Regions from separate parts of the Massilia sp. GCM10023247 genome, predicted to be linked through region 1. Evidence: predicted binding sites of a transcription regulator. Region 1 holds the regulator's gene; each other region holds the start of a gene.
What was found. Region 1 encodes FNR, which switches genes on or off when oxygen is low (the NO sensors DNR and NnrR bind a similar motif). Its sites were predicted from a motif close to TTGATNNNNATCAA; they were not measured.
Positions count from the first base shown of each region.

Region 2: the regulator FNR is predicted to act here: its motif matches at 1,921-1,934, upstream of ACFPAH_RS20480 (universal stress protein).
Region 3: the regulator FNR is predicted to act here: its motif matches at 1,485-1,498, upstream of oxc (oxalyl-CoA decarboxylase).
Region 4: the regulator FNR is predicted to act here: its motif matches at 3,099-3,112, upstream of ACFPAH_RS20725 (universal stress protein).

Region 1 is NZ_JBHSIB010000029.1:15,802-21,338, reverse strand. It holds gene ACFPAH_RS22430 (cytochrome ubiquinol oxidase subunit I) at 1-1,341, opposite strand, end outside; gene fnr (fumarate/nitrate reduction transcriptional regulator Fnr) at 1,557-2,324, shown strand; gene ACFPAH_RS22420 (DUF885 domain-containing protein) at 2,559-4,400, opposite strand; gene ACFPAH_RS22415 (FixH family protein) at 4,507-5,037, opposite strand; gene ccoG (cytochrome c oxidase accessory protein CcoG) at 5,056-5,537, opposite strand, start outside.
Region 2 is NZ_JBHSIB010000024.1:272,326-277,862, reverse strand. It holds gene lpxO (lipid A hydroxylase LpxO) at 1-6, shown strand, start outside; gene ACFPAH_RS20485 (hypothetical protein) at 220-1,377, shown strand; gene ACFPAH_RS20480 (universal stress protein) at 1,415-1,852, opposite strand; gene ACFPAH_RS20475 (ParD-like family protein) at 2,013-2,225, shown strand; gene map (type I methionyl aminopeptidase) at 2,222-3,037, shown strand; gene ACFPAH_RS20465 (YybH family protein) at 3,213-3,656, opposite strand; gene ACFPAH_RS20460 (copper resistance D family protein) at 3,683-4,636, opposite strand; gene copC (copper homeostasis periplasmic binding protein CopC) at 4,637-5,002, opposite strand; gene ACFPAH_RS20450 (copper-binding protein) at 5,031-5,390, opposite strand; gene ACFPAH_RS20445 (DUF411 domain-containing protein) at 5,414-5,537, opposite strand, start outside.
Region 3 is NZ_JBHSIB010000017.1:82,158-87,694, reverse strand. It holds gene ACFPAH_RS14725 (2-dehydropantoate 2-reductase) at 1-704, shown strand, start outside; gene ACFPAH_RS14720 (Crp/Fnr family transcriptional regulator) at 832-1,440, opposite strand; gene oxc (oxalyl-CoA decarboxylase) at 1,586-3,292, shown strand; gene frc (formyl-CoA transferase) at 3,394-4,644, shown strand; gene ACFPAH_RS14705 (PAS domain-containing protein) at 4,726-5,154, shown strand.
Region 4 is NZ_JBHSIB010000025.1:15,006-20,542, reverse strand. It holds gene ACFPAH_RS20735 (cation-translocating P-type ATPase) at 1-2,158, shown strand, start outside; gene ACFPAH_RS20730 (universal stress protein) at 2,206-3,030, shown strand; gene ACFPAH_RS20725 (universal stress protein) at 3,207-3,638, shown strand; gene ACFPAH_RS20720 (universal stress protein) at 3,651-4,493, shown strand; gene ACFPAH_RS20715 (NAD(P)-dependent alcohol dehydrogenase) at 4,525-5,537, shown strand, end outside.

The DNA of each region.
Region 1 (5,537 bases):
GTGCAGCTCGAAGGCCTGCGGCCCCTTGCGCATCATGCGCAGCACATAGGCGGTGCCGGCGCCGAACACGAACATGTAGGCGACGACGAACAGGCCGAGCGTGAGCGCGAGCGTGCCGGCGTCGTGCGGCGAGGCGGCTTGGCTGGTGCGCATGACCCCGTACACGACCCAGGGCTGGCGCCCGACTTCGGTCGTGACCCAGCCGGCGAGGATGGCCACCAGCCCGGCCGGTCCCATCCACATGGCAGCACGCAGGAAGGCGGTCGAAGTGAACAGGCGCCCGCGCCGCCGCAGCAGCAGGCTCCAGGCGCCGAGCGCGATCATCAAGAGCCCCAGGCCGACCATCAGGCGGAAGCTCCAGAACACGATCAGCGAATTGGGCCGGTCCTCGGGCGCGAACTCCTTGAGGCCCGGAATCTGGCCGGACCAGCTATGGGTGAGGATCAGGCTGCCCAGCCTGGGGATGCCGACCGCGTAGCGGGTCTGCTCGGCGGCCATGTCGGGAATGCCGAACAGCAGCAGCGGCACGGCCTTGCCGGGCTCGTTCTGCCAGTGCCCTTCCATCGCCGCCAGTTTGGCCGGCTGGTGTTCGAGCGTGTTGAGGCCGTGGAAGTCGCCGATCACGGCCTGGATCGGCGCCACGATCAGGATCATCCACATCGCCATCGACAGCATCTTGCGCACCGCCGGGTTGTCGCGCGCCTTTTCTTTCCTGTGAAGAAGTTGCCAGGCCCCGGTGGCGCCGACGATGAGCGCCGTCGTGAGATAGGCGGCCACCACCATGTGCATCAGCCGGAACGGGAACGACGGATTGAAGACGATCGCCAGCCAGTCGGCCGGCACCATGCGCCCGCCCTCGATGGCATAGCCGCGCGGGGTCTGCATCCAGCTGTTGGCGGCCAGGATCCAGGTGGCGGAAATCAGTGTGCCGACCGCGACCATGCAGGTGGCGAGGAAATGCAGGCCGGGGCCGACCCGGGTCCAGCCGAACAGCATGACGCCGAGGAAGCCCGCTTCCAGGAAGAAGGCGGTCAGCACCTCGTAGGCCAGCACCGGGCCCATGATCGAGCCGGCGAACTCGGACATGGCGCTCCAGTTGGTGCCGATCTGGTAAGCCATCACGATGCCCGACACCACGCCCATGCCGAACATGACGGCGAAGATCTTGAGCCAGAAATGGTAGAGGTCGACGTAGACCGGGCGTTTCGTGCGCAGCCAGGACAGCTCGAGCACGGCCAGGTAACTTGCCAGGCCGATGGTGACCGCCGGGAACAGGATGTGGAAGGACATCGTGAACGCAAACTGGATGCGGGCCAGGTCCAGGGCCGATAAGCCGAACATGAGCACCTCCGGGGATGAGCTCTCCAGAATCTAGCATGGTCCATCGCGCGCACAGTTGGCAGCCTGGCTGTCGTTGGCAACAATACACTGAAGCCCGCACGGCCGTTGCGTCCGTACATCGCTTGCCGCTGCGCGGACAGCCATGTCCGGAAAAAACGCCGGGTTGGCGAGGTGGGCGGTCTATAATCGGGCTGACCCCGCTTTTTTCTCTCCAGATGAACCAAGGCATTCCACTTCCTGCGACGGCGCCGATCAGCCTCGGCGCCATCAAGGCCAGCTGCAGCGCCTGCAGCATGCACCAGCTGTGCCTGCCGATGGGGCTGGACGACGCCGACATCACCCGGCTCGACCAGATCATCGGCCGCCGCCGCCGTCTCGCGCGCGACGAGCGCCTGTACGCCATGGACGAGCCCTTCCGCAGCCTGTACGCGGTGCGCTACGGCCATTTCAAGACCTACCAGGTGAATGCGGCCGGCGAGCAGCAGATCACGGGTTTCCAGATGGCCGGCGAATTGCTCGGCATGGACGCCATCAGCGGCGACCGCCATCACTGCGACGCGGTGGCGCTGGAAGACAGTGAAGTGTGCGAAATCCCGTTCGCGCGCCTGGAAGACCTGTTCGGCCAGGTGCCGGCGCTGCTGCGCCACTTCCACCGCATCATGAGCCAGGAAATCACGCGCGAGCAGAACGTCATGCTACTGCTTGGCAACATGCGCGCCGAGCAGCGTTTTGCGGTGTTCCTGGTGAACCTGTCGGCCCGCTACGCGGCGCGCGGTTATTCCTCGACCAGCTTCGGCCTGCGCATGTCGCGCGAGGACATCGGCAACTACCTCGGCCTGACCATCGAGAGCGTCAGCCGCTTGTTGTCGCGCTTCAAGAAACAAGGCTGGATCGAGGTCGACAAGCGCGAAGTGCGGCTGCTCGACCCGGTCAAGCTCAAGGCGATCGCGGCCGGCACGGACCAGTGTAGCCCGATGTCGTAGGGTGGGCGGCTCCACCCGGCCATAAATGCCCACGCGGCGTGTGCGCCGCCCACGCGTTCAACGCACGGGCGATCATTCGTGGCAGATCACGGGGTGGTTGAACGCGTGGGGTGACGCGGGCTAAATGCCCGCGGAACGCGAAGCAGGCGCAATGGCCGCGTATGCGCGTCGTGAAGGGTGGAGCCGCCCGGTGAACACGTAGTCGAGGCCACCGGCCTCGACCACCCCTACGCATTACGCCTTCGCCTTTTCCTTCGCGATCCAGCCGTCCACCAGCTGGCCCAGCACGTCGAGCGGCACCGAGCCGGCGCCGAGCACCATGTCGTGGAAGCCCGGGAGCGAGAATTTCGCACCGAGTTCCGCCTTGGCCTTGTCGCGCAGCTCGAGGATGCGCAGCATGCCGATCATGTAGGCGGTGGCCTGGCCCGGCCAGGCGACGTAGCGGTCCACTTCCTGGACGTTGATGCCGTAGTCGACCGCTTGCTGGCGGGTCCAGCCCTTCATGTGCAGGCCGGTGTCGACCACCAGGCGGCGTGCGCGGAACAGTTCCGAACCGAGCGCGCCCAGCAGGCCCGGGACGTCGCCTTCGTACCAACCCTGCTCCACGGCAAGGCGCTCGGTGTACAGCGCCCAGCCTTCGCTGTGGGCGCTGCCGCCGCTGAAGATGCGCTGGCTGCGGTATTTCGGGATGCCGGTCAGTTCCTGCTGGATCGCCAGCTGGAAGTGGTGGCCCGGCACCGCCTCGTGGTAGGACAGGCTGCGCATGCGGATCATGTCGAAGGTCGGGCCGCGCATCGGCACCCAGAACACGCCCGGGCGGCTGCCGTCCGGCGCCGGCAGGGAATAGTGGGCGGCGGCCGAGGCTTCGGTCAGCGGCGGCTCGCGCAGCACGACGACCGGGGCGCGCGGCTTCATGTTGAACAGGGGCGCGCTGCGCCGCTCGGCGTCCTTCACCATCTCGACGTAGCTCGCCAGGATCGCCGGGCGCGGGTCCCCTTCGCCTTTCGGCTGGAAGGTGGCGTCGAGCGCCTTCATGCGCGCTTCGATGCTGCCCTCCTTGAAGCCGAGCGAGCGCAGGTGCTTGTCCATCTCGGCTTCGATGCGCGCCACTTCGCGCAGGCCGATCGCGTGGATCTCCTCGGCGCCGAGCGTGGTGCTGGTGTAGTTGGCGAGCGCGCGCGCATACGCCTTGGCGCCGTCGGGCAGGCGCGAGATGCCGGCCGTGTCGTCGGTCTTCGGATGCAGATCCTTCATGAAGGCCTGGACCCGGGTGTAGGCCGGACGGATCTTGTCCTCGACGATTTTCGTCGCGCGCGCGATCGCCGCGGTCCGCGCTTCGGGCGTCAAGTCCTTCAGCCCGGCCGTGCGCTGCTCGAGCGAGGTCACCAGCACGTTCTGCGGCGCGGCCGGCTTGAGGAAGGTATCGACCTGGAACTGGGCGCGCTCGAGGATGAAGCGCGGCGGGATCAGCTTGCGCGCCGCGGCCGAGCGGCCGCGCGCCAGCGCTTCGTCCATCCGTGCGGCGACCTGGTCCAGGCGCGCCAGGTAGCTGTCGACATCCGAGGCGCGGCGCATCGGGTGGGTCTGGGTCATGAAGTTGACCAGGCCGACCTGCACGCCGCTGAACTGCGAGAACACGAAGTTATGGTCTTCGAAGGGCTCGTTGGCGACCGTGTTCGACAGCGACCAGCGCATCACCAGGGCCGAAACGCGCTGGGTCTCGCTCAGGGGACCGGACAGGAACTTGTCCAGGCGCGCCAGGCCCTGCTTCGCCATGTCGATTGCCTGCTTGCGCTGGGCCGGCGTCTGCGGCGTCAGCTCGCGGTCGAGGCGGTCCTGCTCGGCGCCGCTGAAGTACTGGGTGGCGGTGGCGTACTGCGGATTGCGGCGCACCCAGTCGTTGGCGAACTTGTCGGCCCAGGCATCGAAGGCGGCGTTCGGCTTGACAGCTGGAGCGGCAGCAGCGGCGACAGGCGCGGCCACCGCCGTCGACGGCAGCAGCGCGCCGGCCAGCGCGAACGGGACGAACAGGGAAGCGATGGCGACGCGCAGGGAGCGCTTGGAGGTAGCAGGCATGGTGTCTCTTCTAGTTAGTAGTCCGGCAAATTGCCGCGCTGGAAATCTAACATGGAAGAGTGGCGAGGAACAGTCTTTACAGGGCGCGCGCAGCGCCCTGCCCTGCCTACAGCGGCGCGTCGGCGACGATCTCCAGCCCCGTGGCCGAGGCCGGACTCCAGCCGCGCGCCAGCCGCCATTCGCGTCCCGCCCCCTCGATCACGACCTGCCAGTGGGTCATCTCGAGTCCCGGCACGGCAAGCGCGACGCTGCCGTCGGCGCCGGGCTGCGCCTCGAGTACCAGGTCTTTCGCGGGCTGGGTCGGATGGGCCAGCATGATCCGGAACGGCATGCGCATCGGGCGCCCGAAACTCTGGAGCCGCCCTGCCAGCACGCCGGTGGCCGCATCGTAGCGGCCGTGGAAAGCCATCCGCATGCCGGTGGCCACGCGGTCGCGCCGCAGGTCCTGGTTGATCGCCTTGCCCTGCTTGTAATAGTCGTCGACGACCACCGCATCGGGCTGGCGCAGCGCCAGGCCGACGGTGACGGCAGTGGCCAGCATCACGGCCGCCGGCCCGAGCATGATGAACCAGGGCCAGCGGTGCCGGTACCAGGGCTGGACCGGCGGCTGCGGGAAAACGGGTGAGGTGGATTGCATGTTCGGCTCCTGCTGTTCTTAACGCGGCACGATGAAGGCCGCCTCCTCGCGCACCGCGACCGCCGGGTCGTCGAGCGCGGTGATGGTAAATTCGATCCGGTGCGAGCCGGACTGGCCGCCGGCGTCGGCGCGCACGCGCACCGGCACCGCGCGCCCGCTCGCGCCGTCGACCTCGACCACGTCGGCGTCGGCAATCGCCGCGCCCGCCAGCCCGCTCACGCCGAGGCGGTAGCTGCGCGCCTGCTCGCTGGTGTTCATCAGCTGGAGCCGGTACACGTTCTCGATGCGGCCGTCCTCGACTTCGCGCCCCATCGAGCCGCGGTCGCGGATCACGTCGACCTTGAGCGGCACCCGCAGCGCCAGCGAGGCCGTCATCGCCGCCATCAACAGCAGCAGCACGGCGCCGTAGCCCAGCACGCGCGGACGCAGCAGGCGGCGCCCGACCTCGGCGCTGCTCCAGCCCTTGGCCAGCGCATTCTCGGTGGCGTAGCGGATCAGGC
Region 2 (5,537 bases), on a different contig from region 1:
ATCTGAACCCGGCTGGCCTGCAGGGAAGCGTCGGCCCTGCGCGCTGCTTGCTCCACTTGTCGACGAAACAGGCGGTCCCGGCTGCATTGATGCGTCCGTGGCAGAAGCTTGTTCCACATTGAACCCATGAGTCCGCTGAGGACCATGCTGCATGCATGGGAATCGACTGCGGCGGCTCGCGCGATCCCGTATGTTCAATGACCAACAAGTGAGGCTGCCATGAAAACATCGCTGTCACGCAAATCCACGCCCACAGGAAAAGTGATTCGGACCGCACTGCTGTCGCTTGCCGTCGCCGCAAGCATGACAGCCTGTGCGGTGCACAAGGACGTGCTCGCCGTCGGCGATACAGGGGACGATAGCGTGCGCTTCTTCGATGCCCGGACCGGCCGCCTGCTCGCCAAGCCTGCCATACCGCCGCGAAGCGGCGGATTGGCCGGGCCGCGCGGCATCTTGTTCGATGCGCGCCGCAAGGAGTGGCTGGTCGTCAACCAGAACGTGGACACCGACTTCAACGGCGAGGTCTTGCGCTATGACCGCGAGGGAGGCTTCCTTGGTGCCCTCGTGCCACGCACGGATCCCGAGGCCCCCTTCATTCCCCGCGGAATCGCTATTGTCCCCAACAAGGACGGCACACGCACCCTGTTCATCGCCGACCTGGCGGAACCGGATGCGCAGGGCGAACTTGGCGCGGGAAAGCTGCTCGCCTATCGCCTCGAGGGTGAGCAGGCCAGCTTCATCGGCAACCTCGATCCGAACCTGGACAAGCCCGGCACGACCCAGGCCTTCCATCCGCGCGGCATCGTGCTTGGGCCGGACGGGCACCTGTATGTGTCCTTGCGTTACCTGACCCCCTGCGGCGGCAGCATCGTGCGCTTTGATCCGGAAACACGCGCCTTCATCGATGTCCTGTTATCGAATCCCGAGGAATGCGAGCGCAACACCAACGATTTGCACCGGCCCGAAGGACTGGTCTTTTCGCCGGCCGGCGAGCTGGTCGTCACCAGTTTCCAGCGCGACGAGACGGACACGGACAAGGTGCTGATCGTTCCGAAACAGGCCATCAGGGGTAAAAACATCGGCCTGCCGCTCGACCGGATCGACTTCTACCGCCCCGGCGAACCCAGGCGGTTTGCGCAAGCAGTGCTGTTCGGACCGAAAGGGGATTTGTTCGTTCCGCTGAGCGCCCCCGATCCCACCCTTGGTCAGGGAGAGGTGCGCCGTTACAACGTGAAGTCAAAAGCGTTCCGCACCTTCGTGCCCCCAGGCGGCGGACTGATTGCACCGTGGTTCCTGAGCTTCATGCATACGGACCCGGCAACGCTTGCGTATGAACGCCACGATCGGCGCGGACGGGACAAACAAGGCGGCGACTAGCGGCCGATCCGGCTGGCGCCGTTCAGTCGGATCGGCCCTAGCGCATCACCAGCACCGGAATCGCGCTATGCACGAGCACCTTCTGCGTCTCGCTGCCGAGCAGGATGCCGCTGATGCCGCGCCGGCCGTGCGAGGCCATGATGATCAGGTCGCATCCGTGGCGGCGCGCCGCTTCCAGGATCGCGGCATAGGGCTGGTCGGAGCGCACCAGTTCGGTCGTGCAGGGCACGCCGGCGTCCCTGGCGGCATTCACGACGGTCGCCAGCAGGCGGTTGCCGCGTGCTTCGCTGGCGGCCAGGTACTCGTCCTCGGTGCTCTCGAGCATGTCGGCGTCGGCGGTAATGGTCCGGAAATCGGGCAGCGCCGTCATCCCGACGACCTGGGCGCCGGCCTCCTTTGCGAAGTTCACGCCCGCCAGCACCGCGCGCGCCGACAGCTCGGAACCGTCGGTGGGTAACAGAATCCGTTTGAACATGGCCGTTCCTCCAATCCGTGCATTCGCATGCGGTCGCGATCAGTCTGCTCTTCGAAGGGCGGGAATGTTTGATTTGCCTCAATCGTGCGAGCACCCGGCTGGCGCGTAGCACCCGACCACTATATACTCCGTATACGTTTTATATATAGAGGAGTAGGTCATGGGTATCGTAAATATCGACGATGAGCTGCACGAGCAGGTCCGCAAGGCAACCAAGGTGTCCTGCCGTTCCATCAATGCGCAGGCGGCCTTCTGGATCAAGGTCGGCATGCTGTGCGAAACCAATCCGACGCTCAGTTTCAGCGAAATCATGCAGCGTGAGCTGGAGCAGGCAGGTGTGTCGGCGCCGCCGCTCGCGATGAGGGCGGCATGACCAAGACCGCGCAGGAACTGGCCCTGATGGCCGAATCGGGGCGGCTGCTCGCTTCGGTGTTCGGCCTGCTCGACCGCATGGCGCTGGCCGGCATGACGACGCTCGAGGTCGATACGCTGGTGGAGCGCCATATCGTCGACGACCTCCAGGCCCGACCCGCGAGCAAGGGGCAATATGACTACGGCTTCGTGCTCAACTCGTCGGTGAACCAGGTGGTGTGCCACGGCGTGCCGTCCGCAGCGACTGTGCTGCGCGACGGCGACATCGTCAACTTCGACATCACGCTTGAAAAGAACGGCTATATCGCCGACTCCAGCAAGATGTATCTCATCGGCGAGGTCGACCTTGCCGCGCGGCGCCTGGTGCAGACCACCTACGAGGCCATGTGGAAGGGCATCCGCGCGGTGCGCCCCGGCGCCAGGCTGGGCGACATCGGCTGGGCGATCGAGCGCCATGCCAAGCGCAACGGCTGCTCGGTGGTCCGCGAATATTGCGGCCACGGCATCGGGCGCGCCATGCACGAGGAGCCGCAGGTGCTGCACTTCGGGCAGCGCGGAACCGGCCTCGTGCTGCGCGAAGGCATGGTATTCACGATCGAGCCGATGCTCAACCGGGGAGGGCGCAGCGTGCGCACCGAAGACGACGGCTGGACCGTGGTCACCCGCGACGGCTCGCTGTCCGCCCAGTTCGAGCACACGGTCGCCGTCACCGCCTCGGGCGTCGCCGTGCTGACCCTGCGCCCGGAGGAGCGCGGCATGCTCGGCGCCACGGCGCCGGCCGGCCCGCCCCCAACCTTGAGCACCGGGCACTGAGCACGGCCCCGGCCGCGCAGGACGGGCGAGCGCCGCCTGCCTTGGAGCGCCGAGCACGACCTTTAGGGCATGGGATGCGGCCACCCGACGCCGCGCCGCAGCGGCGGACCGCGAAGACAGTACCCTCGTACGGCGAGACGCTGCAACGCAGCCATGGAGGTTTTGCCAGGCGGTCTTACTTTGCCTTGCGCGAGGACCAGTGCACGTGCACGATCGACCAGTCGTCCCCCTTCTTTTCGAGCACGGTGGTGCCGGTGCCGAAGGCGTGTACCGGCTTGCCGTTCGCGCTGCCGGTGGTTTCGGTTTCCTCCATGACCAAGGCCATGTTGCCTTCGATCCGTTCGGCCTGCTTGAGCACCTTGCGGGTCGAACTCTTGGCGAACGCGATGTCGCCGCCCAGGTGGTGTCCTGCATATTCGTCGCGCGAGCGTTCGACATGGCCGGCCTCGTAGATCGCGACCTGCGGCGACAGGAAGGCCAGCGCCCCGGCCTGGTCGCCTCTGGCGAGCGCCGCATGGAAGGCATTCACGGTGTCGGTCGGCGTGGCGGCAAGGCTGGCGGAGTGGACAGCGAAGGACGAGGCAGCGAGGGCGGCGGCGGCAATACACTTGTTGAACATGGATGCTCCTTGTTGGTGGTGGTGGTTCAGGACGCCATGGGAGGCGGGCTCGAGGTGAGGACGGCGGCGGCCAGGATCGCGGCCAGCAGCAGCAGCGCTTCGAGCTGGAGGATGCGGGCGAAGCGCCGGCCGATGTCGGGGCCGGGCCCGCGCGGCTGGCGCAGCGAACCCAGCAGGGCAGGCATGACGCGGAAACGGTTGAAGCCGCCCAGGGCCGCCGCGCACAGCACCAGGGCGACCTTGACCAGCAGCGCGCTGCCGTAGGTGTTGCCGAGCAGGTCCTGCGGGCTGCCCAGCACCCGCCAGGCGCCGAGCGCGCCGGTGAGGAAAATGCCGGCCAGGGCCAGCGTGGCGCTGTGCGAGAGCGCTTCGACATAGCGCGCGCAGTCGGCCCTGCCGGCAGGCAGATCCCTTGGCAAATCGCCGGGCAGGGCGCGCAAGACGATCAGCCCGGCGACGATCACTTCGCCCACCCACAGGCTCACCAGCAGCAGGTGGACCCAGTCGACGGCAACGGCCCAGCTGAAGTCGCCGCCGGCGCCGGCGTGGCTGACCATGCTGCGGCTGTAGAGCAGCACGCCGATGGCGAGCAGGCGCGCCGCGATCAGGGCGCGATTCGCCTGGGAATGCGGGCTTGCCAGGGCGAGGGCGCCTGCGGCCAGCAGCGCCGCGGCGCCGATCGTCCAGGCCAGGCCCCAGTGGGTTGCCGTCAGCACGGAGCGTACCGCGGGCAGCGCGTCGAGCAGCGGCACCTCGGCCATCGACGCCGCCTCGACCCAGAGGATGCCGCCGTAGGCCAGCATGGCGCCGGCCGTGGCGCCCAGCAGCAGCGCGCGCAGCCTGCTGCGCAGGGCCGCCGCCCAGGGCGAGGGCGCCGTACGCAGCCACAGCAGCGCCGCGCTGGCGCCGACGAGCAGGGCCAGCGACAGGTTCAGGACGACCGTGACGGCGCGTTGCAGCGACGAAAAATCCGCCTCCACTTATTTCACGCGGAAGGCGAATTCGCCTTTGACCTTATGGCCGTCGCGGGTCACGGTGCTCCACTGCACGCGGTAGGCGCCCGCGTGCAGGCCGGGCGTGGTGGCAAGCAAGGCCTTCGGGTCGGCAGGATCGATCGCGATCTTCGCCGGTTCGAGCACGGCGCCCTTGGCGTCGACCAGCTTGATTTTGCTGAACGGCAGTTCGAGCGGTTCGCTGAACTGCAGGCGCAGCTGGGCCGGCGCCGGGGTGACGACGCTGTTCGCCTGCGGCGTCGACGCCTCGAGCCGGGTGTGGGCCAGCGCCGCCGGGGCGGCAATGACGGCCAGCGCCGCGCATGCGGCGGCGGCCAGGGTTTTCATGTTCATGATCGTGCTTCCGGGTAGGGGCCGTAGCTTACTGGGCGGGCTGCAGCTGCACGATGGTGATCGCACCGTCCACGCGCTCGGCGGCAAACTTCACCTTGTCGCCGCTCTTGACCTGGTCGAGCATGGCCACGTCCCTGGCGCGGAAGACCATGGTCATCGCGCCCATGTTCAGGTTCTTGATCTCGCCGTGGCGCAGGGTGATCTTGCCGGCGTCCTTGTCGACCTTCTTGACTTCGGCGTCGACCAGTTCGGCCGCTGCGGGGGCTGCGGCGGCCGCGTGGCCCGCATGCGCGCCATGCCCTGCGTGGGAATGGTCCTGCGCAAATGCGGCAGGGACGGCGGCCACGGCAAAGGCGAGGCTCAGGGTCAAGGTCGGGAATGCTTTCATGTTCGCTCCTATTGTATGTTGGTTTAGTTGTAATGCTTGAAAACGCGGGTCTTGCCGTCCGGCTGCACCAGCAGCACGTCGTACGGGTCCTTGCGCGGTCCTTCCATGCCGGGCGAGCCGAGCGGCATGCCCGGCACGGCCAGGCCC
Region 3 (5,537 bases), on a different contig from region 1:
GGATACCTTTCTGGTACTTCCACCGCCATGGCGGCGAGTTCGAAGGGCGTACCGTGCACAGCGTCGATGCCGGTGGCGAACTGGCGTACAGGATCCCGCCCGAGCGCGTGCTCGGTTGCGTGGTCTACCCGGCAGCCGAACTGGTGGCGCCAGGCGTCATCAAGCACATCGAAGGCGTGCGCTTTCCGCTGGGGGAGCTGGACGGCACCTTGACGGAGCGGGCCAATGCGGTCTCCGCCTGCTTCCAGAATGCCGGTTTCAAGTCGCCCGTGCTGGACAATATCCGTTGTGAAATCTGGCTGAAGCTGTGGGGGAATGTCAGCTTCAACCCGATCAGCGCCCTGTCGCATTCGACCCTGGTCGATATCTGCCAGCACCCGTTGGCACGCGAGCTGGCTGCGTCCATGATGCGCGAGGCGGAAGAGGTCGCGACCAAGCTGGGGATTACGTTCCGGGTCACGCTGGACCGGCGCATCGAAGGCGCCGAGAAAGTCGGCAAGCACAAGACCTCGATGCTGCAGGACGTGGAGGCGGGCCGGGCGCTGGAAATCGATGCGCTGGTGGGCTCGGTGATCGAACTGGCGCGCATGACCGGAACCCCGACGCCGCATATCGACTCGGCCTATGCGCTCGTGAAGATGCTGGAGCAGACCATGACCGAGGAAGGCGGCGGCGTACGGCTGCAGAAACTGGTCACTGCCTGAGCGGCTTTGCGGGAATTTTTAAGGAATAAAACGCACCGTCCACGCCAGAAATGGCCGGGCGGTGCGTTTGTTTGCGGCGAACGTGCCTGGGCGGCCCGTTTTTTGGGTCCGCCGCGGGCGCCTGCCTTTAAATCTTTCCCCGGTTTTTCAAGCGGCTCAGCGTTTCCGGCGACAGGTTCAGATACGACGCCAATTCTTTCTTCGGCAGCCGTTCGAACAAATCGGGGTGCTTGCGCATGAAGCGGTGCACGCGCCCCGGCGCATCGAGCAAATGCAGCGTAATCGTGTGCGCCATGATGCCGCTCATCAAATTCATGACCTCGTACTCGAAGGCCTGCTTCACGGCGCTGTGGCTGTGCATGAAGTCGACCCATTGCGTCAGCGGCATGCGCGCCACGCGAGCCTTGGTGACGCACGCGATGCTGTACGGCGTCGGCGTTTTCAGGCACCAGGCGGCGTAGCTGGTTTCGATGTCGCGTTCAGCCGAGAAGCGCAGGATCATCTCCTTGGCTTCCTGGTTCGTGACCTGGCGTTTAAGGATGCCGTCCAGAATGAAATATTGCGCCATTTCATGCACGCCCTGGTTCACCAGCAGGTCGCCCTTGTGATGATTCTCGATCGTCAAATAGGGTTCGAGCGCGGCCATTTCACTGTCGCGTAATTCCTTGAGAACTACGTTCTGTTTCAACTGGAGACGGATGATGTTTCTTTCCGCGTGATTTGAAATGATCGTCATTGCATGGGGCCATTTACCTAGATTCTTACATGATGCGGCGAAAATTGACCGTGGTCAATGAGGCAAATTAGGCGTGCTGGCTATGATGATTCGAAGGCGGCACAAATGGGGTGGTCGCCCGGATTGATAATAACTGGAGACAGCAATGACAAACCACGTATCGGTAGACGTGACCGACGGCTTTCACTTGGTAATCGATGCGTTGAAGCATAACGACATCGATACGATTTTTGGCTTGGTCGGAATCCCGATTACCGACCTGGCCCGTCTGGCGCAAGCCGAGGGAATGCGTTTCATCGGCTTCCGTCATGAGCAGAATGCAGGCAACGCCGCGGCCATTGCCGGGTACATGACCCAAAAGCCGGGTATTTGCCTGACCGTGTCGGCGCCGGGCTTCCTGAACGGCCTGACCGCACTGGCCAACGCGACCACCAACTGCTTCCCGATGATCCTGATTTCCGGATCGAGCGAACGCGAGATCGTCGACCTGCAGCAGGGCGACTACGAAGAGATGGACCAGCTGAACGCGGCCAAGCCGTACGCCAAGGCTTCCTACCGCATCAACAAGGCCGAGGACATCGGCGTCGGTGTCGCGCGTGCGATTCGCGCTGCCGTCTCGGGCCGCCCGGGCGGTGTCTACCTCGACGTGCCGGCGGCGCTGCTGTCGCAGACGCTCGAGGCGGCGCACGGCAAGCGTTCCCTGATCAAGGTGGTCGACCCGGCGCCACGCCACCTGCCGGCCCCGGATTCGGTGCAACGTGCACTGGACCTGCTCAAGGGTGCAAAGAAGCCGCTGATCCTGCTCGGCAAGGGCGCTGCCTACGCCCAGGCGGACGAGGAGGTCCGTGCCCTGGTCGAGCGCACCGGCATTCCTTACCTGCCGATGTCGATGGCCAAGGGCCTGCTGCCGGACACTCACCCGCAGTCGGCCTCGGCCGCCCGCTCCTACGTGCTGGCCGAAGCCGACGTGGTGGTGCTGGTCGGCGCGCGCCTGAACTGGCTGCTGGCGCACGGCAAGGGCAAGACCTGGGGCAAGCCGAAGCAGTTCATCCAGATCGATATCTCGCCGACCGAAATCGACAGTAACGTGGCAATTGCCGCGCCGCTGATCGGCGATATCGGCTCGTGCGTCTCGGCCCTGCTCGACGGGCTCGACGGCGCCGGCATCACGAAGCCGGACGCCGAGTGGCTCCGCCCGATCGCCGAGCGCAAAGAGCAGAACATGGCCAAGATGCAGGCCCTGCTCACCCGCGACGTGTCGCCGATGAACTTCCACACCGCGCTGGGTGCCATCCGCGACGTGCTCAAGGAGCATCCGGACATCAACCTGGTGAACGAAGGCGCGAATACGCTGGACTATGCGCGCAGCATCATTGACCAGTACCAGCCGCGCAAGCGTTTCGACTCCGGCACCTGGGGGATCATGGGCATCGGCATGGGCTACGCGATCGGCGCGGCCGTCGTCAGCGGCAAGCCGGTGGTCGCGATCGAAGGCGACAGCGCCTTCGGTTTCAGCGGCATGGAGCTCGAGACCATCTGCCGTTACGACCTGCCGGTCACGACGATTATCTTCAACAACAACGGCGTGTATCGCGGTACCGACGTGAACCCGACTGGTGGCAAGGACGTCGCCCCGACCGTGTTCGTCAAAGGTGCCCGCTACGACAAGATGATCGAGGCCTTCGGCGGCATCGGCTACAACGTCACCACCCCGGAAGAGCTGAGCCGCGCGCTGAGCGAGGCGATTGCCGCCGGCAAGCCAGCCCTCATCAATGCCGTCATCGACGAGACCGCCGGCACCGAGAGCGGCCGCCTGACGAACCTGAATCCGCAAAGCGGCGCCAAGAAGTAACACAGCGAATCGCACGGCGCCCCAGGGCGCCGTCCCCCAGGCAAGCCCGCGGGCCGGCCGGCGGGAACTGCAACATCGATTGATAAATGGAGACTGACAATATGAGCAAACCACTCGAAGGCATCAAGATTATCGACTTTACCCACGTCCAGGCTGGCCCCGCCTGCACGCAGTTGCTCGCATGGTTCGGTGCCGACGTGATCAAGGTCGAGCGTCCTGGCGCGGGCGACGTCACCCGCTCGCAGCTGCGCGACATCCCGAACGTCGACGCACTGTACTTCACTATGCTGAACAGCAATAAGCGTTCGCTGACGCTCGATACCAAAACGCCGGCGGGCAAGGAAATCCTCACCAAGCTGATCAAAGAGTCGGACGTGCTGGTCGAGAACTTCGGTCCAGGCGCACTGGACCGCATGGGCTTTACCTGGGAGCACATCAAGGAACTGAACCCGGGCATGATCGTGGCATCGGTGAAGGGCTTCAGCGACGGCCACCACTACGAAGACCTGAAGGTCTATGAGAACGTGGCGCAGTGCGCCGGCGGTGCCGCATCGACCACCGGTTTCGACGACGGCCCACCAACCGTCAGCGCAGCCGCCCTGGGCGACAGCAACACCGGCATGCACCTGGCGATCGGTATCCTGACCGCCCTGCGTTCGCGCGACGTGACGGGCAAGGGCCAGAAGGTCGCGGTATCGATGCAGGACAGCGTGCTGAACCTGTGCCGCGTCAAGCTGCGCGACCAGCAGCGCCTGGACCGTGTCGGCTACCTGGAAGAGTATCCACAGTACCCACACGGCAAGTTCTCCGACGTCGTTCCGCGTGGCGGCAATGCCGGCGGCGGCGGCCAGCCAGGCTGGGTGCTCAAGTGCAAGGGCTGGGAAACCGACCCGAACGCCTACATCTACTTCACCATCCAGGGCCACGCCTGGGCACCGATCTGCAAGGCAATCGGCAAGGAAGAGTGGATCGACGATCCTGGGTACACCACGGCCCTCGCGCGCCAGGACAAGATTTTCGACATCTTCGCGACCATCGAAGAATGGCTGAAAGACAAGACCAAGTTCGAAGCAGTGGACATCCTGCGCAAGTACGACATTCCATGCGCACCGGTCCTGTCGATGAAGGAAATCGCCAACGATCCGTCGCTGCGCGCCAGCGGCACGATCGCCGAAGTCGACCACAAGGAACGCGGCAAGTACCTGACCGTGGGCAGCCCGATCAAGTTCTCGGACACGAAGGTCGAAATTACGGGTTCGCCGCTGCTGGGCGAACATACCGACGAGGTGCTGGAGAGCCTCGGCTACAGCTCGGCGCAAATCAAGGAGTTTCACGAGCAGAAGGTGGTCTGATCCCGGGTAAACCCGGATAATCGGATCCTGGTGCGCGTCGGCTGTCTGCGACGCGCATTCGCTTTTTCTAAAGGAGTATCCATGCAAGGCGAACTCGATTTTCAACAACTGGCAAACGCACTGGGCGACGGCCTCGTGGTCTGCGATGCGTCCGGCGCCATCACCTTTTGGAATGCAGCCGCCACGCGCATCTTCGGCTTTACCGAAAGCGATGCCATCGGACAATCGCTGGACCTGATCATTCCTGAGCGTCAACGCGCGCGCCACTGGGACGGCTACCACAAGACCATGGCCACCGGCCAGACGCGCTACGGCAACGACGTGCTGCGGGTCCCGGCAGTCCACAAGGAAGGCAAGCCCTTGTCGATCGCTTTCACCGTTGCGATGTTGCACGGGCCGGGCGGGGAGGTGACGTCCATCGTTGCCGTGGTGCGCGATGAGACTGAACGCTGGAGCGAGGAGCGCAAGCTGAAGGCGCGCGTGACCCAGCTCGAGGCGGCACAGGCGTAGTTGCTTGGCTCGAAAGGCGTGGATGTGAACGATGTAAAAATAGCCCCGCCGGCTTGCGCCGGCGGGGCTTTGTTTTAAACCCGGCATCATCGCTGCCGGATTGCGCTTCGTTTGGTAAATTTCGTCCTTCGAATATTGGTAGGTAAATTTCTAAGAGCGCCTAACAACACCTCCATGGCTGCGTTGCAGCGTCTCGCCGTACAGGCGTACTGTCTTCGACGCCGCGCCTTGCCCTGAAGGTTTTGTTAGGCGCTCTAAATTGCGTGGAAATGTTGGTTGTCGGAATAAGATTTATTATTTTTAATTTCCTGGTTTCAAATTATTCTGAGGTATTTTTACAATCGTCAATACAGAAGCGCGGGCTTGAATCACTTCGCGCACGA
Region 4 (5,537 bases), on a different contig from region 1:
CCGCATCCCGGCCGACGGGCTGCTGGTCGCAGGCCAGGACGTCCAGGCCGACGAGTCCCTGCTGACCGGGGAGTCCGAACCGGTCGCCAAGCGTCCGGCGCCCGCTTCACCCGCGCCGGCCGCCGCTCCCGGCGCCGACCAGCCCGCGGCCATGTTCTCCGGCACGCTGGTGGTGCGCGGCCACGGCCTGCTGCGCGTCACCGCCACCGGCGCCGCCAGCGCCATCGGCAGCATCGGCCAGTCGCTCGCCGGCCTGGTTCCCGAGCGCTCGCCGCTGCAGCGCCAGATGGCCTCCGTGATCGCCCGCTTCGGTGTCGCCGGCGCGGCGGTCAGCCTGCTGCTGGTCCTGTATTACATGGCCCAGGGCGCCGGCCTGCTGCAGGCGCTGCTCGCGGGCCTGGCGCTGGCGCTGGCCATGCTGCCGGAAGAATTCGCCGTCGTCCTGGCCCTGTTCCCGGCCTTGGGCGCCTCGCGCCTGGCACGCGCGAAAGTCCTGACCCGCCAGCTCAGCGCCATCGAGACGCTGGGGGCCACCACGGTTTTGTGTGTCGACAAGACCGGCACCCTGACCGAAAACCGCATGCGGGTTGCCGCGCTGTATGCCGATGGGGTCGAATGGCAGGCCGGCATGCGGGGCGGAGAAGCCCTCCCGGGCAGCCTGGCCGTCCTGCTCGACGCCGGCATACTCGCCAGCCGCGCGGACGGTTTCGAGCCGATGGACCAGGCCCTGCACCGGCTGGGCGCCGACTTTCCTGACGCCGCCGAACCCGGGCGCGCCGGCTGGACGCTGGCGCGCGAGTACGGCATGAGCGCCGAGTTGCGCGCCGTCGCCCATGGCTGGCATCCGGGCGCCGGGCCGCAGGCCGTGGTGGCGGCCAAGGGCGCGCTCGAGGCCATCGCCGACCTCTGCCATTTGACGCCGGCATCGGCCGCGCCCCTGTTCGCCGCGGCCGATTCCATGGCCGCGCGCGGCCTGCGGGTACTGGCGGTGGCCCGGGCCAGGCATCAGGCCCCGCCCTGGCCGGACGCGGTCCACGACTTCGACTTCGTTCCCCTCGGGCTGGTCGGCTTCGCCGATCCGCTGCGCGAAGGCGTCAGGGAGGCGGTCGGGGAATGCCGGGCGGCGGGCATGCGCGTCATGATGATCACCGGCGACTATCCGGCGACTGCGCTCAACATCGGACGCCAGGCGGGCCTGGCCGGCCAGGCGCCGCTGAGCGGGGCGCAGATCGCCGCGGCCGGCGACGCCACGCTGGCCGAGGCGCTGCGCGCGACCGACATCTGCGCCCGCGTCGCCCCCGAGCAGAAGCTGCGCATCGTGCGCGCCCTGCAGCGCGACGGCGAGGTGGTCGCCATGACCGGCGACGGCGTCAACGACGCGCCGGCCCTGCAGGCGGCCCACGTCGGCATCGCCATGGGCCAGCGCGGCACCGACGTCGCGCGCGAGGCCGCCGACCTGGTGCTGACCGACGACCACTTCGCCTCCATCGTGCGCGCCGTGCGGCTCGGCCGCCACATCTACACCAATATGCGCAAGGCCATGGTCTACATCGTCGCCGTGCATGTGCCGACGGCTGGCCTGGCGCTGTTGCCGGTGATGCTGGGCTGGCCGGTCGTCCTGTATCCGATCCACATCGTGTTCCTCGAGCTGGTGATCGACCCGGCCTGCGCGCTGGCCTTCGAGAACGAGGCCGAGGAACCGGACCTGATGCGCCGCCCGCCGCGCGCGCGCAACGCCCCCCTGCTGGACCGGCAAGCGCTGGTGCTGGCGCTGGCCCAGGGCCTGACGGTGCTGGTGACCGTGATTGCCGCCTACGGCTGGGCGCTCGACGCGCTCCCCGCGGGCCAGGCGCGGGCCTTTGCCTTCGCCGCGCTGGTGGCCGCCAACGTCGGCCTGATCTTCGGCAACCGCTCGCGCGCCCTCACCCTGTTCGAGGTCGTGCGCCGCGCCAACCGGGTCGCCTGGATCGTCGCCGGCGCGGCGCTGTGCGCGCTGGCTGCGGCCCTGTACGTGGAAGCGCTGGCGCGGCTGTTCCAGTTCGACGCGCCGCCGCCGCAGTACGCATTCGCGGCCGTGGGGCTGGGGCTGGCCGCCGCCCTGCCCTTCGACCTGCTCAAGCTGGCGCGGCGGCGCCGGCCGCGCGCCTTGCCGGCTTGACCGCACACGACAACCCAACCGCAAACGGAGCGAGAACGGAGCCAGACATGGACTACAAGACGATCCTGGTACACGCCGAGGCGACCCCACAGGGCGAGGCGCGCATCGCCCTGGCGGCGCAACTGGCGCTGCGCCACGACGCACACCTGGTCGGCGTCGCCCTCACCGGGGTGTCGCGCTTTTACTACCGCGAAGCCGGCGCGGACCTGGCGCGTACCGTGCTCGCGCCGCTGATGGACACGCTGTACCGCCGCGCAGAACAAGCGCTGGAGCGCTTTATCGGACTGGCGGCGGCTGCCGGGGTGCCCTCGTTCGAGCAGCGCCTGGTGGACGACGAGGTGGGCGCCGGGCTGGCGCTGTCGGGGCGCTATGCCGACCTCGTGGTGCTGGGCCAGACGGACCCCGGCACGCCGGCGCCGGCGACGGGCGGCGACCTGGCCGCGCACGTGCTGCTGGCCTGCCCGCGGCCGGTGCTGGTCGTTCCCTATATCCAGCGCGACGCCAGCGCAGGCCGGCACGTGTTGCTTGCCTGGAACGGCAGTGTCGAAGCAACCCGGGCACTGGACGGCGCACTGCCCTTGCTGCGCCGGGCCGCGAGCGTCACCGTGGCCAGCTTCTGCGCTCCCGACGCGCCCGCAGCCGGCCCGGAGCTGCAGGCCTACCTGAAGCGGCAGGGAATCGGCGCCGAATGCGTCGTCCAAGCGGCGCGGCTCGACAGCGGCGAACCGCTGCTGTCGCTGGCGGCCGAGCGCGGCGCCGACCTGCTGGTGATGGGCGGTTATGGCCGCTTGCGGCTGAGCGAACTGCTGCTCGGCGGGGTGACGCGCTCGATCCTGGGGGACATGACGGTTCCCGTGCTGATGGCGCACTGAGCCGCAAGCAGATATACGGATAGTCGTCTAGTGCCTTGGTTAAAGTTCCTTCGATCAGTCCAATGCATTTGATCCAGATCATGGCAGTCGACTGCCGTGACCGGGAAACTGTGTCAGAGACGATACCGGTCCGCTGGCCCGGGCCAAAACAGGATAGTACCAACGTGGAGAGTCGGATGACAAAGCGGATACTCGTTCCTACCGATGGCAGCCCCGCCTCGACGGCCGCGGTCGACGCGGCGATGGCGTTTGCGCACGATAGCGGCGCGCAGATCGTCGGCCTGCACGTGGTTCCGTTGCGTCCGCTCCTGAGCGAGGGGATGGGCGTCGTCGCCGCCCCGGAAAGCGAAGACCAGGCCCGGGCATGCCTGGCCGATGTCGAGCGCCGCGCCGCCCAGGCAGGTGTGGCCGCCCAACTCCTGACACGGCGTGCGGATGCGCCCAGCGAAGCCATCCTCGAGCTTGCCCGCGACCTCGATTGCGGCCTGATCGTCATGGCCCTGCGCAGCAAGCGCACCGGCCGCGGCTCGCTGCCGGGCAGCCAGACGGCAGCGGTGCTCGCGCACAGCGCCGTCCCGGTCATGGTTGTTCCCTGCCACGCCACCTGAGAGGCCAGCCCCATGCATTTCAAGACCATCCTCGTGCACGTCGACCCGTCACGCCACGCTCCCGCGCGCATCGAGCTGGCCGCGGCACTGTGCGCCGAACATGGCGCCCATCTGGTCGGCGCGGCAATGACCGGTATTTCGCGCGCCGTCTTCCCGGACGGCTGCGATGCCGCGCCGGGAACCCTGCTTGCCGGCTATGTCGATCCGCTGGTGCGCACGGCCCGCCGTGCACTCGATGCCTTCGAGCAGATCGCCCGGCGCCACGGCCTGTCGCACGAAGCACGGCTGGTGAGCGACCAGGCGCCCGAGGCGCTGGCCCTGCTGGCGCGCTGCGCCGACCTGGTGGTGCTGAGCCAGGACGATCCCGACGAAAGCCTGGGTTACCTGCCGCCGGCCTCGCGCATGCCCGACCATGTGGTCTTCAATGCGGCGTGCCCGGTGCTGGTGGTGCCGCGCGCCGCCGCCGCGGCAGCCTGCCCGCGCCGCATCCTGCTGTGCTGGAACGGCAGCCGCGAGGCGGCGGTCGCGATGGCCGCGGCGCTGCCCCTGCTGCAGCGCGCCGCCCAGGTCGCCCTGGCCGTGCTGACGCCGGTGTTCCCGAGCGATCGCCTGGGACAGGCGGAACTGGACGACGCCCTTGCCTTCCTCGGGCGCCATGGGGTGCGCGCCGAGCCCGTGCTGCGCGATCCGCACGGCGACACCGGCCGCGCCATCCTCGCCCTCGCGGCCGAGCAGGGCTGCGACCTGGTCGTGATGGGCTGTTACGGGCATACCCGTTTCCAGGAGTTGCTGCTGGGCGGCGCCAGCAGGACCGTCCTGCGGGAGGCGGCGCTGCCGGTACTGATGGCGCGCTGAGCCGCCCCGCAAACCCGACAAGGAGCAAACGATGACGAACATGAATGCAGCCGTCTTCACGGGCCCCGGCCGGATCGTGCTGGGCCGCAAACCAGTCCCGCGTGCCGGTCCCGGCGAGGCGATCGTCAAGATCACCATGACCACGATCTGCGGCACCGACGTCCATATCCTCAAGGGCGAGTACCCGGTGGCCGACGGCCTGACCATCGGCCACGAACCGGTCGGCGTCATCCATGAACTGGGCGCCGGCGTCACCGGCTACACGATCGGCCAGCGCGTCGTCGCCGGCGCGATCTGCCCCTGCGGCCAATGCTTTTCCTGCCTCGACGGCCACCAGGCGCAGTGCGGCGGCCATGCGATCGGCGGCTGGCGCTTCGGCAATACCATCGACGGCTGCCAGGCCGAATATGTCCGGGTCCCGTTTGCCATGGCCAACCTGGCGCCGATCCCGGATGGCCTGAGCGACGAGCAGGTCCTGATGTGTCCGGACATCATGAGCACCGGCTTCGGCGGCGCCGAGAGCGGCGGCATCCGCATCGGCGACACGGTGGCGGTATTCGCCCAGGGCCCGATCGGCCTGTGCGCCACCGCCGGCGCGCGCCTGCGCGGCGCGTCGCGCATCATCGCCGTCGACCGGCTGCCGGAACGGCTGGCAATGGCCAGTCGCCTGGGCGCCGACCACGTGATCGACTACAGCCAGCGCGACCCGGTCGAGGAAATCATGCGCCTGACCGACGGCGTGGGCGCGGACGTCGCCATCGAAGCCCTCGGCACCCAGCAGACCTTCGAGAGCTGCCTGCGCTGCCTGCGGCCCGGCGGCACCCTGTCGAGCCTCGGGGTCTATTCCGGCAAGCTGACCCTGCCGGTGGACGCGTTCGCGGCCGGGCTGGGCGACCACCGCATCGTCACCACCCTGTGCCCGGGCGGGAAGGAGCGGATGCGGCGGCTGATGAACGTCGTCGCCTCCGGGCGGCTCGACCTCCAGCCGCTGGTCACCCACCGCTTTCGCCTGGAACAGATCGAGGAGGCCTACGAACTCTTCGC